Regions from separate parts of the Pseudomonas sp. SDO524_S393 genome, predicted to be linked through region 1. Evidence: predicted binding sites of a transcription regulator. Region 1 holds the regulator's gene; the other holds the start of a gene.

Region 1 (10,355 bases):
GAGTAAATGTTGATCGAGCCGTTGAGCTGGCTGATCTTGGTCTTCACCACGTCCATGCCCACGCCACGGCCGGACACGTCGGAAATCTCGGTCTTGGTCGAGAAGCCCGGAGCGAAGATCAGGTTGTAGCACTCGGTGTCGGTAAGACGGTCGGCGGCATCCTTGTCCATCACACCACGCTTGACCGCGATGTTACGCAGGATGGTCGGGTCCATGCCCTTGCCGTCATCGGTGATCGACAACAGGATATGGTCGCCCTCTTGCTCGGCCGCCAATACCACTTTGCCGTTGCGGGACTTGCCGGCGGCTTCGCGTTCTTCCGGGGTTTCGACACCGTGGTCGACCGCGTTGCGCACCAAGTGGACCAGCGGGTCGGCCAGGGCCTCGACAAGGTTTTTGTCGAGGTCGGTTTCTTCACCCACCAGTTCCAGGTTGATTTCTTTCTTGAGCTGGCGCGCCAGGTCGCGAACCAGGCGCGGGAAACGACCGAAGACTTTCTTGATCGGCTGCATCCGCGTCTTCATCACCGCGGTTTGCAGGTCGGCGGTGACCACGTCGAGGTTCGACACGGCTTTTTGCATCGCCTCATCGGCGCTGCTCAGGCCCAGGCGCACCAGGCGGTTACGCACCAGCACCAGTTCGCCGACCATGTTCATGATGTCGTCCAGTCGCGCGGTATCGACCCGCACGGTGGTTTCGGCTTCGCTGACCGGTTTTTCGGCCACCGGTGCCGGCGCGGCGCGGGCTGGAGCCGCTGCTGCGGCAGGGGCCGGTGCGGGCTTGGCCGCTGGCGCAGCGGCTTTGGCCGCCACCGGTGCCGCCGTCGCCACGGCGGCGGCCGGAGCGACTTCAGAGAACTTGCCCTTGCCGTGCAGCTCATCCAGCAGGGACTCGAACTCCTGATCACTGATCAGGCCATCGTCCGCAGGCGCTGCCGGCGCAGCAGCCGGTGCCGCCGCCGTGGCAGCGACCGCCGGCAGTGCATCGGCCGCAAAGGTGCCTTTGCCGTGCAACTGGTCCAGCAAGGCTTCGAATTCGTCGTCGGTAATGTCGGTGCTCGCCGTGGCGGCAGGCGCCGGCGGTTCCACCGCAGCCGGTGCCACTGCATCGGCGGCGAATTGGCCTTTGCCGTGCAATTGATCAAGCAGGGATTCGAACTCGGCGTCGGTGATATCTTCGCTGGCGGGCGCAGCCACCGGCGCCGCCGGCGCTTCAGCTTCGGCCTTGACCGCACTGAGGGAGTTGAGCAGTTGTTCGAACTCGCTGTCGGTCACATCCGGCTCAGGCGCGGCCACAGGCTCGGGCGCCGCTTCAGCCACCGGCGCCGCCGACGGATCGGCCGGTTCGGCGTAGCGCGCCAGGGCGGCCAGCAGTTCCGGGGTGGCGGGAGTAATCGGCGCGCGTTCGCGCACTTGGCCGAACATGCCATTGACGGCGTCCAGCGCTTCGAGAATTACGTCCATCAATTCCGAGTCGACGTGACGCTCACCCTTGCGCAGGATGTCGAACACGTTCTCGGCGATGTGGCAGCACTCCACCAGCTCATGGAGCTGGAGGAAGCCGGCGCCCCCTTTTACAGTGTGAAAACCGCGAAAAATTGCATTGAGCAGGTTCGCATCATCCGGTCGGCTTTCCAGCTCGACCAGTTGCTCGGACAACTGCTCCAAAATTTCGCCGGCCTCTACCAGGAAATCCTGAAGGATCTCTTCATCGGCGCCGAAGCTCATGTGGGTGCTCCTTTAGGTCCTGATAGCGGCAAATGACGGATCGCGTTGGAGCTGTGAGCGGGCCAGGCAAGGCGCGGAACGCGGGCAAGGGTTGTTTCCTTGCCAAGTTCCGCAACGCAGCATGGCGCGCTCACAGCTCCAACCCGGAGGGCCGGGCCCCGCAAGGCGCAAGCCGTCGTTATTCGTCGTTCATTTGGAAAAACCAAACCTCTCTCCTCATGCCTAGCCTTGCGCCTTGCGGGGCCCGGCGCGACCGTCATTTGCCGCTATCAGGACCTAAAAGCCTAAACTGGATAACAGGTCATCGACATCATCCTGACCCGATACAACGTCTTCACGTTTATCGGCATGAATCTGCGGACCTTCACCCTTGGCGAGATGTTTTTGTGGATCTTTTTCCGAGAGGATCGCTGCGCGGTCATGTTCGATCCCCGCGAAACGGTCGACCTGGCCGGCCATGAGCACCAATTTGAGCAAGTTGCTTTCCACTTCGGTGACCAGTTGGGTCACGCGCTTGATCACCTGACCGGTGAGGTCCTGGTAATCCTGGGCCAGCAGAATGTCATTGAGGTTGCTGGAAACCGTACGGTTTTCCTGCTCGCTGCGTGACAGGAACGCTTCAATCCGACGGGCCAACTCGCGGAACTCTTCCGCCCCGACTTCGCGGCGCATGAAGCGGCCCCAGTCAGCGCTGAGGGCCTGGGCTTCGCTGGCCATGCCGCTGACCAGGGGCGTGGCGTTTTCCACCAGGTCCATGGTGCGATTGGCCGCCGCCTCGGTCAGCCTGACCACATAGGACAGGCGCTCGGTGGCATCGGTAATCTGCGAAATCTCTTCAGCCTGGGGCATGTGCGGGTCAATGTGGAAATTGACGATCGCACTGTGCAGCTCGCGCGTGAGCTTGCCCACTTCCTGGTACAGGCCACGGTCACGGGTCTGGTTGAGCTCATGGATCAACTGCACCGCATCGCCGAACTGACCTTTTTCAAGGCTCTCGACCAACTGGTGAGCATGTTTTTTCAGGGTCGACTCGAAGTCTCCCTGTGACGTTTCGTTATGCTCCATAGCTCCCCCGTGGCAGCATCAGTTACCGATGCGTTCGAAGATTTTTTCGATCTTCTCTTTCAGCGCCAATGCGGTGAATGGTTTGACCACGTAACCGTTTACCCCGGCCTGGGCGGCTTCGATGATCTGTTCACGCTTGGCTTCGGCGGTCACCATCAGCACGGGAAGGCTGCGCAGTTTTTCGTCGGCGCGCACGTGGCGCAGCAGATCGATGCCGGTCATGCCTGGCATGTTCCAGTCGGTTACCAGAAAGTCGATGCTCCCGCTGTTGAGGATCGGAATCGCCGTAATGCCGTCATCCGCCTCGACCGTGTTTGTGAACCCCAGGTCACGCAACAGGTTTTTTATGATCCGCCGCATCGTTGAAAAGTCATCAACGATGAGGATTTTCATGTTCTTGTCCAATTCGACCTCCAAGCAGTCTTAAACGCGCCCAGCACCTGGACGCGCCATTTCAATCAACAGGCATTACACAAAAAGGACTGCCGGTGGCACCACGGGTCGGTTCCGCAAAGGTCAACGCCCCTCACGGCCTCGTCTGCAGTGCTCCCCAACACTGCCTGTCAGCGCGCTCGCCACTCTCCCAGACGCCCCCGCAAACGGGCGGCGCACTGGCTATGCAACTGGCTGACCCGCGATTCGCTGACCCCCAGGACCTCACCGATTTCCTTGAGGTTCAGCTCTTCGTCGTAGTACAGCGCCAACACCAGCCGCTCACGCTCCGGCAAATTGGCAATCGCGTCCGCCAGCGCGCCCTGGAAGCGTTCGTCTTCAAGGTCGCGCGACGGCTCAAGATGAGCACTCGCGCCGTCCTCGTGCAGCCCTTCGTGTTCGCCGTCCTGCAACAGGTCGTCGAAACTGAACAGGCGGCTGCCCAAGGTATCGTTCAAAATCCCGTAGTAATCGTCGAGACTCAATTGGAGTTCGGCAGCAACTTCATGATCTTTAGCGTCACGGCCGGTTTTTGCTTCAATTGCGCGAATTGCATCACTGACCATGCGCGTATTGCGGTGCACCGAACGCGGCGCCCAATCGCCCTTGCGCACTTCATCGAGCATCGCGCCACGGATGCGAATACCCGCATAGGTCTCGAAACTCGCACCCTTGCTCGCGTCGTATTTGGTCGACACTTCGAGCAGGCCGATCATGCCCGCCTGGATCAGGTCTTCGACCTGGACGCTGGCAGGCAGGCGCGCCAGCAAGTGGTAGGCGATACGCTTGACCAGCGGCGCATAGCGCTCGATCAACTCGCCTTGGCTGTCACGGGCAGACTTCTTGTACGCGTTGTAGCCAGTCGCTGTCATAGCACGGGTCCTGCGCTCGTCTGATGCACCAATCGCTCGACGAAAAACTCCAGATGCCCGCGCGGGTTGGCAGGCAACGGCCAGGTATCGACCTTCTGGGCAATCGCCTTGAACGCCAGCGCGCACTTGGAGCGGGGAAACGCTTCGTAGACTGCACGCTGCTTCTGCACAGCCTTGCGCACACACTCGTCGTAGGGCACAGCGCCGACGTATTGTAGGGCGACATCGAGAAAGCGGTCCGTGACCTTGGTCAATTTGGCGAACAGGTTGCGACCTTCCTGCGGGCTCTGGGCCATGTTGGCGAGCACACGGAAGCGGTTCATGCCGTAGTCACGGTTGAGCAGTTTGATCAGGGCGTAGGCGTCGGTGATCGAAGTGGGCTCATCGCACACCACCAGCAACACTTCCTGGGCGGCGCGCACGAAGCTGACCACGGACTCGCCGATCCCGGCAGCGGTGTCGATCACCAGCACATCCAGGTTGTCACCGATATCGCTGAACGCCTGGATCAGGCCGGCATGCTGCGCCGGACTCAGGTGCACCATGCTCTGGGTGCCGGAGGCCGCCGGCACGATACGAATGCCGCCTGGGCCCTGGAGCAGCACATCGCGCAGCTCGCAGCGCCCTTCGATCACATCGGCAAGGGTGTGTTTGGGCGTCAGTCCCAGCAGAACGTCGACGTTCGCCAGCCCCAGGTCAGCGTCCAGCAGCATGACGCGACGGCCAAGCTCTGCCAGCGCCAGGGACAAATTCACTGACACGTTAGTTTTCCCGACGCCACCTTTGCCGCCGGTCACCGCGATCACCTGTACGGGATGCATGCTGCCCATTTTATTTCTTTACCTTGTCTTGCTTAGACGCAGGCTACATGGCTTGGCCGCGTGAATCGCTTGCAGACCATCGATGTAGATACATTGCACTGTGTTCATAGTGCTCAGCCCACCCGTTTGGCCGGGCTGTGGTACAGATCAGCGAACATGTCGGCCATCGCTTCCTCGCTAGGCTCATCTTGCATTTGTACGCTGACGGCACGGCTGACCAACTGATGACGGCGCGGCAGATGCAGATCATCCGGGATCCGCGGCCCGTCGGTCAGGTAGGCGACCGGTAGTTCATGGCTGATGGCCAGGCTCAACACCTCGCCCAGGCTCGCGGTTTCATCGAGCTTGGTGAGGATGCAACCGGCCAGGCCGCAACGCTTGTAGCTGTGATAAGCAGCGGTAAGTACCTGTTTTTGACTGGTGGTTGCAAGCACCAGGTAATTTTTCGACTTGATGCCACGCCCGGCCAGGCTTTCCAGTTGCATGCGCAATGCCGGATCGCTGGCTTGCAGGCCGGCGGTGTCGATCAGCACCACGCGCTTGCGCAGCAGCGGGTCGAGGGCATTGGCCAGGGACTGGCCCGGGTCGACATGGGTCACCGGCACATTGAGAATGCGCCCCAGGGTCTTGAGCTGTTCCTGCGCACCGATACGGTAGCTGTCCATGCTCACCAGCGCGATATTCTGCGCGCCGTACTTGAGCACATAACGGGCGGCCAGCTTGGCCAGGGTGGTGGTCTTGCCCATGCCGGCCGGGCCGACCATGGCGATCACGCCGCCCTCTTCGAGGGGTTCGATTTCCGGGGTGACGATCATCCGCGCCAGATGGGCCAGCAGCATGCGCCAGGCCTGGCGGGGCTCTTCGATTTCGGTGGTCAGCGCCAGCAGGTCGCGGGACAACGGGCCGGACAAGCCGATGCGTTGCAGGCGGCGCCACAGGTTGGCCTGTTGCGGTTTGCTGCCTTGCAATTGGGTCCAGGCCAGCGAGCCCAGTTGCACTTCCAGCAGCTCGCGCAGGCCGTTGAGTTCAAAGCGCATCGAGTCGAACACACGCGGGTCCACCGTCGGCGCGGGGGCAGGCGCGGCGGGACGCGGCGGCTCTTTGAAAGTCGGTTCCACCAGCGGCTCGGCAGCAGTCAGCGGCAGGCCGGCGAACAGCTGGCGATTGGTGGTCGCGTCGCTGTCGCCACGCATGCTCAACTCGGCCTGGGCCGAAACGATGCGCGAAGCGGTCTTGCGCAACTCGTCTTCGAGTTCCATGTTCGGCACACGCGGCGCCAGGGCCTGGGGGGTGTAATCCAGGGCAGCCGTCAGCTCCACACCGCCGGCAATACGACGGTTACCGATGATCGCGGCATCAGCGCCCAGCTCATCACGCACCAGTTTCATGGCCTGGCGCATATCGGCGGCGAAAAAACGCTTAACTTGCATAACCCACTACCCTCAGCCGTTGGGCCCTACTGTCGCGACGATAGTCACTTGCTTGTTGTCAGGAATTTCCTGATAAGCCAAAACGTGCAAATTCGGTACTGCCAGACGCCCAAACCGCGACAACATCGCCCGGACGGGGCCCGCCACCAGCAGAATCACCGGTTGGCCCTGCATTTCCTGGCGTTGCGCGGCGTCGATCAACGAACGCTGCAGCTTCTCGGCCATGCTTGGCTCCAGCAGAACGCCCTCTTCCTGGCCTTGTCCTGCCTTCTGGATACTATTGAGCAATATTTGTTCCAACCTGGGTTCCAGGGTGATCACAGGCAGCTCGGAGTCAAGCCCTACAATGCTTTGCACGATTGCGCGGGACAAGCCGACACGCACCGCCGCCACCAGAGCGGCAGTATCTTGACTCTTGGCGGCATTGTTGGCGATGGCCTCAGCAATGCTGCGAATGTCGCGTACCGGCACCTGTTCGGCCAGCAAGGCTTGCAGCACCTTGAGCAACTGCGACAGCGTGAGCACGCCCGGCACCAGCTCTTCGGCGAGTTTTGGCGAGGCTTTGCCGAGCAAGCCCATCAATTGCTGGACTTCCTCGTGGCCGATCAGCTCGTGGGAGTGCTTGTAGAGAATCTGGTTGAGGTGCGTGGCCACCACGGTACTGGCGTCCACCACGGTGTAACCCAGGGACTGCGCCTGGCTGCGCTGGCTGATTTCGATCCAGACCGCGTCCAGGCCAAAAGCCGGATCTTTGGCGGTAATGCCGTTCAGGCTGCCGAACACCTGGCCCGGGTTGATCGCCAGCTCGCGGTCCGGGTAGATCTCGGCTTCGGCCAGGATCACCCCCATCAGGGTCAGGCGATAGGCGCTGGGGGCCAGGTCGAGGTTGTCGCGAATGTGCACGGTGGGCATCAGGAAGCCCAGGTCCTGCGACAATTTCTTGCGCACCCCCTTGATCCTCGCGAGCAATTGGCCGCCCTGGTTGCGGTCCACCAGCGGAATCAGGCGATAGCCCACTTCCAGACCGATCATGTCGATCGGGGTTACGTCGTCCCAGCCCAACTCCTTGGTTTCCTGGGCGCGGGCCGGCGACGGCAGCAGTTCCTGCTGGCGCGCAACCTCTTGCATGGCCTTGACCTTGATCGCGTGCTGCTTCTTCCAGAACAGGTAAGCGGCGCCGCCGGCCAACGCGGCCATGGTGAGGAACGATACGTGGGGCATGCCCGGCACGATGCCCATGATTGCCATGATGCCGGCGGCGACGGCCAGCGCCTTGGGCGATGCGAACATCTGCCGGCTGATCTGCTTGCCCATGTCTTCGGAGCCCGAAGCACGGGTCACCATGATCGCCGCCGCTGTCGATAACAACAGTGATGGCAATTGCGCCACTAAACCGTCACCGATGGTCAGCAAGGCGTACACCTTGCCCGCATCGCCGAAGGTCATGCCGTGCTGGAAGATACCGACCGCCATGCCGCCGATCAGGTTGATGAACAGAATCAACAGACCGGCAATGGCGTCACCGCGCACGAATTTGCTGGCACCGTCCATGGAACCGTAGAACTCGGCTTCCTGGGCCACTTCCGCGCGACGGGCCTTGGCCTGGTTCTGGTCGATAAGGCCAGCGTTGAGGTCGGCGTCGATTGCCATCTGCTTGCCGGGCATCGCATCGAGGGTAAACCGCGCGCTCACCTCGGAGATCCGCCCGGCACCCTTGGTCACCACGACGAAGTTGATGATCATCAGGATGGCGAACACCACGATACCGACCACGTAGTTGCCGCCGATCACCACCTCACCGAAGGCCTGGATCACCTTGCCGGCGGCGGCGTGGCCGTCCTGGCCGTGGAGCATGACCACGCGGGTGGACGCCACGTTCAGCGCCAGACGCAGCAGGGTCGCCACCAGAAGGATCGTGGGGAATACCGCAAAGTCCAGCGGCCGCAGGGCGTACACACACACCAGCAGCACCACGACAGACAGGGCAATGTTGAACGTGAAGAATACGTCCAGCAGGAACGGCGGCATCGGCAACATCATCATTGCCAGCATGACCAGCAACAACAGCGGCACACCCAGATTGCCCCGCGAGAGGTCAGTCAGGGTGCCACGGGCCGTGCTGAGCATTTGAGAACGTTCCACCGGTATTCCTCGTGTCCTTGAAGCAAACTTTTGACGCCGAGAGGCGTCCTGGAGGCGCTATTGCAAGAAGCCTTCCAACTTTTGCTCTTCAGATCGGAACCCCTTGTTTCCGGGGCGGCACAGCTGACAACGAGGCTGCCTGACCCACCGCCTTCGTAGCCTCGCCGGGGCTCGACAACTCCCACAGGGGATTGGCAGTGGCTGGAAGAACGCTGCCACCAGGGACATCGCGCCGCTTGTGGGAGCTTTGCCTGCGAAGACGGCGACACAGCCGCCGCTAGATAAGCGTGATGTTGACCGCAAACACACCCTCGCGGCGGTTGATTCTCCCCAGTCGCACTCGCAGGCCCTTTCTGAGCCAGATCCCGCGCGAGCTGATGAGATCCACTTGCACGCAGTCTTCCCCATTATCCAGTGCAATCCAGCCCTTGCCGGTTGCCCGGCAATAACAGCTGACCGTGCCCGTCACAACTTCCATCCAGCATTCCCCTGCATCTTTTAACCACTTCTGCGCAGTCCATAGCGCCATGGAATCGCGGGCGGGCAATGCTGGCTACTGTCAAAGTTGACAGGTCTCAGGGACTTTCGGATAAATGGCACGGTGTCAATTTGACAGCGCGCAAAGGCGTCAAAAATCCTCAGGAATCGCGGCGCAGGTCAGGCGGGATCGGCAGGTCTTTGAGCGGATCCGGGCGCTTGCCCTTGCCTGCACGGTATTGGCGGATCTGATAGACATATGCCAGCACCTGGGCCACGGCCAGGTACAGACCGGCGGGGATTTCCTGGTCCAGGTCGGTGGAGTAGTAGATCGACCGCGCCAGCGCCGGCGACTCCAGCAGCAGGATGTCGTTGGCCACGGCGATTTCGCGGATTTTCAGCGCGGTGAAGTCGGCGCCCTTGGCCAGCAGCATCGGCGCCCCACCCTTTTCCGGGTCGTACTTGAGGGCCACGGCGTAGTGGGTCGGGTTGGTGATGACCACATCGGCGTCGGGCACCGAGGCCATCATCTTGCGCTGGGACATTTCTCGCTGGAGCTGGCGAATGCGCTGCTTGACCTCGGGGCGACCTTCCTGGTCCTTGTGTTCGTCGCGCACTTCCTGCTTGGTCATCAGCAGTTTCTTGTGGCTTTCCCATAGCTGGATCGGTGCATCCACCGCCGCGATGATGATCAGCCCGGCCGCCATCCACAGCGAGCTCCAGCCCACCAGCTGCACGCTGTGAATGATCGCCGACTCCAGCGGCTCATGGGCGATGCGCAACAGGTCGTCGATGTCCGACGACAACACCATCAGCGCCACGAACAGCACCAGGATGAACTTGGCCAGCGCCTTGAGCAGCTCCACCAGCGCCTTGGCGGAAAACATCCGCTTGAGCCCCGCCCCCGGGTTCAGGCGGCTGAATTTGGGCGCCATGCTGCCGGCTGCGAACAACCAGCCGCCAAGGGACACCGGTCCGATCAGGGCGGCCAGCAACAGGGGAATCAGGATCGGTTGCACCGCCAGAATGGCGATCTTGCCCGAGTGCATCAGGTACTGGCCCATGGTGCCCGGGTTGAGCAGCACGTCACGGGGCAAGGCGAAGTTGTGCTTCATCAGCTCCATCAGGTCCAGCGCGAGGCCGCCACCGTAAATCAGCAAGGCACCGGCACCGGCCAGCATCACCGCAACGGTATTGAGCTCTTTGGAACGCGCGATCTCGCCCTTTTCCCTGGAGTCCTTTTTGCGTTTCTCCGTGGGGTCTTCTGTTTTGTCCTGACCACTCTCGCTCTCGGCCATGGCTCAGCGCGCCCGTGCCAGATCACGCAAAAACTGCAAGGCGTCGGTCGCCAGCGGTTGATACTGATTGAGAATGTCAGCCAGGCTGACC
Region 2 (10,355 bases), on a different contig from region 1:
CAGGTGTGCATTTCGCCGAACCGGATCTTTGTGCAGCACAGCATCCTTGAAGACTTCATCAAGCGCGTGAAACACGCCGTGGCCAATATCGAGGTGGATCAGGGCCAGCGTGAAGACTTTGTGGTGGGACCTCTGGTCAATCAAATGGGCTTCGACAAGGTTGCAAGCCTGGTGGAACAGGCCCGGGCCGCCGGCGCCACGGTGCTGATGGGCGGCAAACCCCACGCCAGGGGTGGTCTGTTCTATGAGCCCACCGTGCTGACAGGGCTGACCGATGATTCACCGTTGGCCACCCAGGAGATCTTCGGCCCGGTGTTCGCCATCTATTCGTTCAAGGACGAAGCGGAAGTGATCGCCCGCGCCAATCAGACCGAAGTCGGCCTGGTGGCGTACGCCTACACCAGCGCCCTGGGCCGCTCGCTGCGCCTGTCGCGCCAGTTGGAAGCCGGCATGGTGATCCTCAACTCGGGCTCGGTGGGCACCGCATCGGTCCCGTTTGGCGGCATCAAGCAGTCCGGTTATGGCCGTGAAGGCAGTTACTACGGCATCGAAGAGTACGTGCATGTGAAATATGTGCTGATGGCCGGCGCGCAGTTCTAAGCACCTCACTAATCGGCAGGTGCGAACGGGCGCGTGAAAAACCCGATAACGCTGCGATAAACCCTGCGCGCTGCGTTATCGTTAGGGTCTTTCGCGCGCCCGTTCGCGCCTACGTTTTTTGAGATGCAACCATGCAAGACCTCAACGACCTCTACTATTTCGCCAAGGTGGTCGAAGCCGGCGGTTTCGCCGCGGCCGGCCGCCTGCTGGGCATTCCCAAGTCACGATTGTCGCGCCGCATCGCCGAGCTGGAAGAGCGCCTGGGCGCACGCCTGCTGCAACGCACCACGCGACAGTTGACGCTCACCGCCGTCGGCGAGCGTTACCTGCGCCACTGCCAGGCCATGCTGCTGGAAGCGGAAATGGCCGATGAGGCCGTCGCCAGCATGTCCAGCGAACCGCGCGGACGGCTGCGGGTCAGCTGTCCGGTGGGCATGGCCCAGCACATGCTGCCGAACATGGTCGCCGACTTCCTTGCCGCCCACCCTCACGTGCAATTGGAGATGACCCTGGTCAACCGGCGCGTCGATCTGGTGGCCGAGGGCATCGACGTGGCCCTGCGGGTACGTGAGTCCGGTGACGAAGACCCGTTGCTGGTGACCAAACGCCTGCGGCCGGCGCAGACCATCCTGGTGGCCAGCCCGGAATTCCTCAAGGGGCGCCCCGTGCAGACCCTCGACGACCTCAAGCAACTGCCGATGCTTGGCGCCCTGGAGGCCGATCGCCTGGTGCACCTGCGTCTGCTGGACACCCAAGGCAACGCCGTGGACCTGTCGATGGAGGCGCGCCTGGGGATCGACGATTTCATCGTGCGTAAAACCTGCGCCCTCAGGGGCCTGGGTTTTACCGTACTGCCGATGCTGTACTGCGAAGACGACTTGGCCAGTGGCGAGCTGGTGCAACTGTTGCCCGAATGGTCCTTGCCGGGTGGTTGGCTGCAAGCAGTCTACCCGCATCGCCGTGGTGTGCTGCCGGCCATTCGCGCGTGGATCGACTACCTGGAAGAAGCCTTCAAAGGCTGTGGAGATCGCCTGTTATGAGCCTGACCGAAGCCCAGGTCGCCGCCTTCTGCCTGAGCCTGCCCGGTGCCCGGGAAGACTACAAATGGGGCGGCGTGCGCGTGTTCTCGATTGCCGGCAACAAGATGTTCGCCTTGCAGGGCCTGCGCGGCGACTCGCTGGCGTTCAAGGTCGACAAGGAGCTGTTCCTCGGCCACGTGGACCGCCCTGGCATCCACCCGGCGCCTTATCTGGCACGGGCGCAGTGGGTGATCATGAACACGCCCTACCCGCTGGGCGCCGAGGAACTGCGTGGCCTGTTGCAGCGCTCCCACCAATTGGTGGTGAGCAAGCTGCCCAAGCGCACGCAAATCAGGTTGCTGTTAGAGGACTGACAGCAGCGTACCGCCGAGAAACAGCTGGTCGAGCCAGAACACTTGGTGCAACAGCACGATCACCCAGAACAGCACTTGATACGACACCTTGCGTGTCTTGTGCCGGAACACTTGCTGAGCGATCAATGCGCCCGGCCAGCCGCCTGCCAGCTCGACGGCGTGCAGGATGTTTTCCGGGGTGCGGCGGCCTTCGGTCTGGGCCTTGCGCTTGTCGTTCCAGTACATCAGAAACGCCACGACGCTGACCACCCCGTAGGCCGCCAGCGGGATCAGCGTTTCGCCGCGATGCCAGAGCAACGCCGAGCCCAACAGCGGCGCCGCGCACAGCAGCACAAACAGCGCGAGCTTCAGCCGCGGGTGCTGAATACTCATGCCTTGGCCGCCGCCCAGTCGATCCAGCCGAACTGCCAGGTGGCCAGGATCAGCAGGCCGAACGCAATCCGGTACCAGGCGAACGCCGCATAGCTGTGGCTGGCGATAAACTTGAGCAAGCCCTTGACCGCGATCATGGCGAAGATAAACGAGGTGACGAAGCCGATCACGAACACCGGCAGGTCGGATGGCTGGAACAGGTCACGGTACTTGTAGCCCGAGTACACCGCCGCACCCACCATGGTCGGCATCGCCAGGAAGAACGAAAACTCGGTGGCGGTCTTGCGCGACAGGCCGAACAGCAGGCCGCCGATAATGGTCGAGCCGGAACGCGAGGTGCCCGGGATCATCGCCAGGCACTGGGCCAGGCCGACCTTGAGCGCATCTTTCCAAGTAATGTCATCGACGGTTTCGGCATGCACCGTATGCTCGCGACGCTCGGCCCACAGCATGATGATGCCGCCCACCACCAGCGCAGTGGCCACGGTGATCGGGTTGAACAGGTAATGGTGGATCACGTCGGCGAAGATCACCCCCAGCACCACCGCCGGCAGGAACGCGATCAGCAGATTGACGGTAAACCGCTGAGCCTTGCGCTGGGTCGGCAAACCGATGACCACGTCGATGATCTTGCGCCGAAATTCCCAGACCACCGCCAGGATCGCGCCCAGCTGAATGATGATATTGAAAGCGTTGAAGCGATCGCCGGTGAAATCAAGCAAATCGGCGACGATGATCTGGTGGCCGGTGCTGGAGATCGGCAGAAACTCGGTCAGCCCTTCCACAACGCCCAGTATCAATGCCTGAATGGCGGTCCAAATATCCATGTTTCTCCCAAGGGTCATGCGTGTTTCGAACGATTCATTGATGGCGAGCGCGCTGAGGCCCGGTGTTGATGATCAACGCCGCACTGCAAAAATCATGTGAAAAATCAGGCAGTACTCAGGTTTTGCGATTTCAGGCCGAAAGCCTATCAGACAAGCCGGAAATGTCGATGCAGCACCCACAATTATAAAAAACACGGAGTGACAGGACGATGAACAGTTTGCGCAGTATGTCGATCAGCCGCCGCCTCTGGCTGATCCTGATAGTCGCCGTGTTGATGCTGCTGACCCTGGGCCTGTTGATGCTCCAGCAGATCCACGGCGATCTCTACCAGGCCAAACGCCAGCAGACCCAGCATGTGGTGCAGACCGCCAGCGGCGTGCTGGCCTACTACCAGAACCTGGAGAAGACCGGCGTACTCACCCGCGAAGCCGCGCAAAAGCAGGCCCTGAGCGTGGTGCGCGGCTTGCGCTACGACCATGACGACTATTTCTGGATCAACGACCTGACGCCCGTGATGATCATGCACGCGGCCAACCCCAAACTCGACGGCCAGAACCTCTCGGCGATCCGCGACCCGGACGGTTTTGCGGTGTTCAACGAGTTCGTGATCCTGGCCAAGGCCAAGGGCGCTGGCATCGTCAACTATCGTTGGCCGAAGCCGGGCGCCGAAGCGCCGGTAGAAAAAACCTCGTACATCCAACTGTTCGAACCCTGGGGCTGGATCATCGGCTCTGGCGTGTATGTCGACGATGTGCAGGCCGAGTTCAACGGCCAGGTGTGGAAAGCGTCATTCATCGGCCTGGGCATCGCGGTGGTGATGGCGCTGCTGGTGACGCTGATCGCCCGCAGCATCGTGCGCCCGTTGCAGGCGGCGGTGAATGCCATGGGCAATATCGCCAGCGGCGAAAGCGACCTGACCCGCAGCCTCGACACCCACGGCCAGGACGAAGTCACCCAGCTGTCCCGGCATTTCAACAGTTTCACCGCCAAGCTGCGCCAGGTGGTCAGTCAGTTGCAGGTCTGCGCCACGGCATTGGGCCAGTCGTCCCTGGAACTGGGCAACAACGCCACCCAGGCCCATGACCGCAGTCAGCAGCAGTCTCAGCAAATGGAACTGGTAGCCACGGCGATCAACGAAGTGACCTACGGCGTGCAGGACGTGGCGAAAAACGCCGAACAGGCTGCCAGCGAAATGCGTGATGCCCAGGCCCAGGCGCAACAGGGCCAGGTGAACATCGACGGCAGCCTGCAACAGATCGACCAACTGTCCGGCACCATCAGCCAGGCCGTGGAAGTGATCCGCACCCTCTCCAGCGAAAGCACGCAGATCGGCGGAGTGCTGGAAGTGATCCGCTCCATTGCCGACCAGACCAACCTGCTGGCCCTCAATGCCGCCATCGAAGCCGCACGCGCCGGTGAACAGGGCCGCGGCTTTGCCGTGGTGGCCGATGAAGTGCGCCTGCTGGCCCAGCGCACACAGAAGTCCACCGCCGAGATCCAGGTGATGATCGAACGGCTGCAAGGCCACTCGGAAGCGGCGGTAAAGGTGATCAGCGACAGCCACAGCGCCTCGCAACTGACCATCGAACAAGCCGGCCAGGCAGGCGCCAGCCTCAACGCCATCGGCCAGGCCCTGCGCAACCTCAACGGCCTGAACGCCTCCATCGCCAGTGCCACCCTGCAACAGGCCCACGTGGTGGAGGACATCAACCAGAACGTCACCCAGGCGGCAGGGTTGTCCCACAGCACCGCGCTGGCGGCGGAACAGTCGAGCGCGGCGAGCAGCCAGTTGCGCGGTTTGAGCGAACAGCTTGATGGGTTGTTGCGCCAGTTCAAGGTCTGACGCTGCGGCGGGCCGATTTCCTTGTTGCAATCCGGTTTTTTGTGGAGGTAAGCCAATACCTTTGTGGTGTTGAGCAAATACCACTGTGGTGAGCAGGCTTGTCGAATCGTCGCACCGCCCGCGCCGGGGCGCGAAGCGGCCCTGAAACCAGGCGCCGCATTCTAGCTGACAGGATGTGGCGTTTTCATTGGGGCGGCTTCGCCGCCCAGCGCGGGACAAGCCCGCTCACTACAAAAGCCCGGCAAATCCATCTGGCTCAATACAATCACTGTGGTGAGCAGGCTTGTCCTGCGCTGGGGCGCGAAGCGGCCCTGAAACCAGACGCCGCATTCTTGCTGACAGGATGCGGCGTTTTTATTGGGGCGGCTTCGCCGCCCAGCGCGGGACAAGCCCGCTCACCACAACAAGCCCTCCTGCCATAGCAAGCCCGCTCACTACAACCGTCAGTCGTCTTTGGTTACAATCACCGCCCTCTTCGTCTCCCCTAAGGAACCGCCATGTCCGGCCTTGAACTGATCGCCGCCGCCTTGGGGGTGATCGCCGTCTGGCTGACGGTCAAACAGAACCCTTGGTGCTGGCCCATCGGCCTGGTGATGGTGTTGCTGTACACCTGGGTGTTCTTCGACGTGAAACTCTATTCCGACATGCTGCTGCAAGTGGTCTATGCGGGCCTGCAACTCTACGGCTGGTGGCAGTGGACCCGTGCCGGCGAGGTCAAGCAAGGTCGCCAGGTGACCAGTCTCGGCTGGCCGGCGATCATGACTAGCCTGGCCGTGGGTGCGGCCGGCAGCTTGTTGTTGGGCGCCGCCATGGCCCACTGGACCGACGCCGCCCAGCCATGGCTCGACGCCGCCCTCACCGGCTTCAGCCTGGTGGCGCAAATGTGGATGGCGCAAAAACGCGTGCAGTGCTGGCCGTTGTGGATTGCGGTCGACGTGATCTTCGTCGGCCTGTTCCTCTACAAAGGCCTGTACCTCACCGCCGCGCTCTACGCGCTATTCACCGTGATTGCCGTGCAAGGCTGGCGTGAGTGGCGCGCCGATCCGGCGCTGCACGCATGAAGGTGGTGGTACTCGCCGGGCCCGAGTCCAGCGGCAAGAGCTGGCTGGCAGCGGAACTGCACACGCATTTCGGCGGGCTGATGGTCGGTGAATACGTGCGCCACTTCATCGACCTGCATCAGCGCGACACCACCCTGGCCGATATACCCGCCATCGCCCACGGCCAACTGGCCTGGGAAGATGCCGCCCGCGTAGCGCGCCCGTCGCTGCTGGTGCTCGACACCCACCTGCTGACCAATAAACTCTGGAGCCAGACCCTGTTCGGCAGCTATCCCGCCTGGCTTGACCGCGAATTGCTGGCACGCCACTACGACCTGCACCTGCTGCTGTCCCCCGAAGACGTGGAGTGGACCGCCGACGGCCAGCGCTGCCAGCCGGAATTGGCGGATCGCCGGACGTTTTTCCAGAGCAGCCTGGAGTGGATCGAACGGCATCACCAGAACGTCCGGGTGATTCGCGGCGACTGGACAGAACGTCGCGCCCTTGCGTTCGACGCTGTAGAACAACTTCTCGCCGAGGCCACCCCATGACCACCCCGCTGCATATCGCCATCGTCGGCGCCGGCCCTGGCGGCTTGACCCTGGCGCGAATCCTTCACCATCACGGCGTGGCCGTCAGTGTGTTCGAGCGCGAAGGCGGACCGCTGGAGCGTCCGCAAGGTGGCACGCTGGATCTGCACGTGGAGTCCGGCCAGTTCGCCTTGCGCCAGGCCGGCCTGGAAGATGCCTTCAAACGCATCGCCCGCTATGAAGACCAAGGCTCGCGCTTGATGGATCATCACGGTCGTTTACTGTTCGAGGACCCGAACCCGGACGCGGGAGACCGCCCGGAAGTCGATCGCACCCAACTGCGCCAGATCTTGCTGGACGCCCTGCCCCAGGGTTGCGTGACCTGGGGCGTCGGCATCGACCACGCCAGCCAGGCTGACGACAACCGCTGGACGTTGCATCAAGGCCGCCTCAGCCATGGTCCTTTCGACCTGGTGGTCGGTGCCGACGGTGCCTGGTCGAAGATCCGTCCGCTGCTGTCGAGCTACCTACCGCAGTACAGCGGCCTGACCTTTATCGAATTCAACATCGACGACGCCGACCGTTCGCACCCACAGGTTGCGCGCCTGGTCGGTCGCGGCACGCTGCAAGTGGCCGGTGAAGCCCGGTCGATCATCGTGCAGCGCAACGCCAATGCTCATTTGCGCGGTTATGCGATCTTCCGCGTGCCGACGGACTGGGCTGCGACGCATATCGACGTGTCCGACGCCACCTCATTGAAAGCGCACTTCGAAGGCTGGCACCCGGACATTCTCGCGTTGTTCGACGCTGCCCATCCGACCCTGATGTGCAGGCACATCCACGCCCTGCCCGTGGGCCATCGCTGGTCCCACCGTCCGGGATTGACGTTGATCGGTGATGCGGCCCACCTCATGTCGCCGTTCGGTGGCGAGGGGGTGAACGCGGCGATGCTGGATGCCGCCGAGCTGGCGCAACAGCTCATGGAAACGCCTGACGCCTCGAAAGCCGTGCAGGCGTATGAAAACCACATGTTCGAGCGGGTGATGCCAGCGGCCCAGGGCAGCGCCGAAGGCGCCGCCACCCAGTTATCCCATGACAGCCTGGCGCTGTCCCTGGCCCACCTGCATCACCACCTCACGCCTCAGTAGCCCAGCGACAGACCGGTGTTGCGACGCGGGTCGTTCGCGCCGTAGAAGCGGTTGTTACCCACCGGCTTGCCACCCAGGGACGGTGCGCCCACCAGGATCGCCGCCAAGTGGTTGGCGTCCTGCGGGCCGGCGAACTTGTGGCCCCAGCTTTCGAGGATTTTCTGGGTGTCGGGGCTGACCGCGAAGGTCTCCAGGTTGGTGGTTTCCGGCATCCATTGCTGGTGGAAACGCGGCGCGTCCACGGCCTCCTGAATGTTCATCTTGTAGTCGATGACATTCAGGATGGTCAGCAACGTCGCAGTGATGATGCGGCTGCCACCGGGCGTACCGACCACCATCACGGCCTTGCCATCCTTGGTCACGATGGTCGGGCTCATCGACGACAGCGGCGCCTTGCCCGGGGCGATGGCGTTGGCTTCGCCCTGGACCAGGCCGTACATGTTCGGCACGCCGACCTTGACGGTGAAGTCGTCCATTTCATCGTTGAGGATCACCCCGGTCTTGCTCGCCATCACGCCGGCACCGAACCAGTCATTGAGGGTGTAGGTGACCGAGACCGCGTTGCCCCACTTGTCGACGATGGAATAGTGGGTGGTGTTGTTGCCTTCATGGGGCGACACGCCGGGCTTGATCGCCTGGGAATCACCGGCCTTCTGCGGTTCGATGGCGGCGCGCAGCTTCGCCGCGTAGTCCTTGTCCAGCAGGTGGGCGATGGGGTTCTTCACGAAGTCCGGGTCGCCAAGGTAGCTGTTACGGTCCACGTAGGCGTGGCGCATGGCTTCGATCTGATAGTGCAGGCCCTGGGCCGAGTGATAACCCAGGTCGGCCATCGGATAGCCTTCGAGGATGTTCATGATCTGGCAAATCACCACGCCGCCGGAGCTTGGAGGCGGCGCCGAGACGACGTGGTAGCCACGGTAGTCGCACTCGATGGGCGCCAGCTCGCGGGTCTTGTACTTGTCGAGGTCCGCCTGGGTAATGATGCCCTTGCCGGCCTGGCTGGAATCCACCAGAGCCTTGGCGACCCAGCCTTTATAGAAGCCGTCGCTGCCTTTGGCCGAGATCTCCTTGAGGGTCTTGGCCAGGTCTTTCTGCACCAGCTTCTGGCCCACCTGCATCGGCTGGCCGTTGTGCAGGAAGATCGCACGCATGTCCTTGTCTTTTTCGAACTCGCCGGTGGCGGTGTGCAGCAGGTCGATATCACCCTGCTCCAGGGCGAAGCCGTTTTCTGCCAGCTTGATCGCCGGGGCAATCACCTGGGCACGCTTGAGCGTGCCGTACTTGCTCAGGGCCAGTTCCATGCCGGAAACGGTGCCGGGCACGCCCACGGCCAAATGGCCCTTGGCGCTGAGGCCGTCGATGACCTTGCCGTCCTTGTCCAGGTACATGTCGGCGGTGGCCGCCAATGGGGCTTTTTCGCGGAAATCGAGGAAGGTCTTGCGCCCGTCGGCCAGTTGCACGGTCATGAAACCGCCGCCGCCCAGGTTGCCCGCTGCCGGGTAGACCACCGCCAGCGCGTAGCCCACGGCCACCGCTGCATCGACCGCGTTGCCGCCGGCCTTGAGTACATCCACGCCCACGTGGGTGGCCAGATGCTGGGCCGTCACCACCATGCCATTTTCACCCGCCACCGGGGCCTGGGACGCTGCTTGCACGCCGCTGACCGTCAACACCAGGGCAGTGGCAATCAAGGTACGACTGAAGGGTTGGTATTTCATCCATGGCTACTCTGGTTATTGAGATGCACCAAAATAGCCCTTCCTGGATCCATTCCCCAGCGTAATGGCGTTTTTATTACAGAACTTGTCGGTCACGGAACGGGCAAAAATATGCCCATGCTATATTCCGCGCCCTGACTGTCTCGCAAGGCACTTTGATATGGCACTCAAAAAGACCGGGATTCGTGCCCAACAGGCCGACCAGACCCGCGCACGCATCCTCCAGGCGGCGATCAAGGTGTTCACCCGCGACGGCTATTCCGGCGGGCGCGTCGACACCATCTCCAAGGAAGCGGACTCCAACGACCGCATGCTCTATTACTATTTCGGCAGCAAGGAACACCTGTTCATCTGCGTGCTGGAACACACCTACGAGCAGTTCAACAAGGCCGAGAGCAAACTCAAGCTGGACCTGGAAGACCCCGTGCAAGCCTTGCGCGAACTGGTCGCGTTCATCTGGAACTACTACGTCAAGCACCCGGAGTTCGTGGCGATCCTGAGCATCGAGAACCTGCACCAGGGCAAGCACGCCAGGCAGTCCGGCGAAATGCGCCGGTTGTCGGGGGAAGCGGTGGGCGTGTTGCGGCCGATCATCGAGTCAGGCCTGGCCAAAGGCCTGTTCCGCCACGACATCGACCTCAAGCACGTGTACCTGATGATCGCCTCGCTCTGCTACTTCTATAACTCCAACCGGCATACCCTCAGTTCGTTTCTGGGGGAAGACTTGGCGAACAAGGGGCAACAGCAGGATTGGCTGGCCTTCATCACCGACTTGGTGCTCAGAGGAGTATCCCCGACCTCACTGTAGAAACCGAATCAAACTGTGGGAGCTGGCTTGCCTGCGATAGCGGTATGCCAGTCAACATTTTCAGTGACTGATGCA

What was found. Region 1 encodes FliA, which starts transcription of late flagellar genes. Its sites were predicted from a motif close to CTAAAGTTTNNNNNNNNNNNGCCGNTAA; they were not measured.
Region 2: the regulator FliA is predicted to act here: its motif matches at 3,307-3,334, upstream of ACW9IB_RS23060 (methyl-accepting chemotaxis protein).

What each region holds. Positions count from the first base shown of each region.
Region 1 covers NZ_JBSVVZ010000043.1:37,280-47,634, reverse strand. Annotated here, with positions in the region: gene ACW9IB_RS18985 (chemotaxis protein CheA) at 1-1,727, opposite strand, end outside; gene ACW9IB_RS18980 (protein phosphatase CheZ) at 2,004-2,792, opposite strand; gene ACW9IB_RS18975 (chemotaxis response regulator CheY) at 2,811-3,185, opposite strand; gene fliA (RNA polymerase sigma factor FliA) at 3,356-4,096, opposite strand; gene fleN (flagellar synthesis regulator FleN) at 4,093-4,926, opposite strand; gene flhF (flagellar biosynthesis protein FlhF) at 5,031-6,347, opposite strand; gene flhA (flagellar biosynthesis protein FlhA) at 6,360-8,474, opposite strand; gene ACW9IB_RS18950 (cold-shock protein) at 8,767-8,967, opposite strand; gene flhB (flagellar biosynthesis protein FlhB) at 9,128-10,264, opposite strand; gene fliR (flagellar biosynthetic protein FliR) at 10,268-10,355, opposite strand, start outside.
Region 2 covers NZ_JBSVVZ010000062.1:6,515-16,869, forward strand. Annotated here, with positions in the region: gene ACW9IB_RS23035 (NAD-dependent succinate-semialdehyde dehydrogenase) at 1-600, shown strand, start outside; gene ACW9IB_RS23040 (LysR substrate-binding domain-containing protein) at 732-1,640, shown strand; gene ACW9IB_RS23045 (MmcQ/YjbR family DNA-binding protein) at 1,637-1,993, shown strand; gene ACW9IB_RS23050 (DUF1294 domain-containing protein) at 1,982-2,365, opposite strand; gene ACW9IB_RS23055 (undecaprenyl-diphosphate phosphatase) at 2,362-3,192, opposite strand; gene ACW9IB_RS23060 (methyl-accepting chemotaxis protein) at 3,402-5,036, shown strand; gene pnuC (nicotinamide riboside transporter PnuC) at 5,534-6,097, shown strand; gene ACW9IB_RS23070 (AAA family ATPase) at 6,094-6,627, shown strand; gene ACW9IB_RS23075 (FAD-dependent oxidoreductase) at 6,624-7,754, shown strand; gene ggt (gamma-glutamyltransferase) at 7,748-9,472, opposite strand; gene ACW9IB_RS23085 (TetR family transcriptional regulator) at 9,633-10,280, shown strand.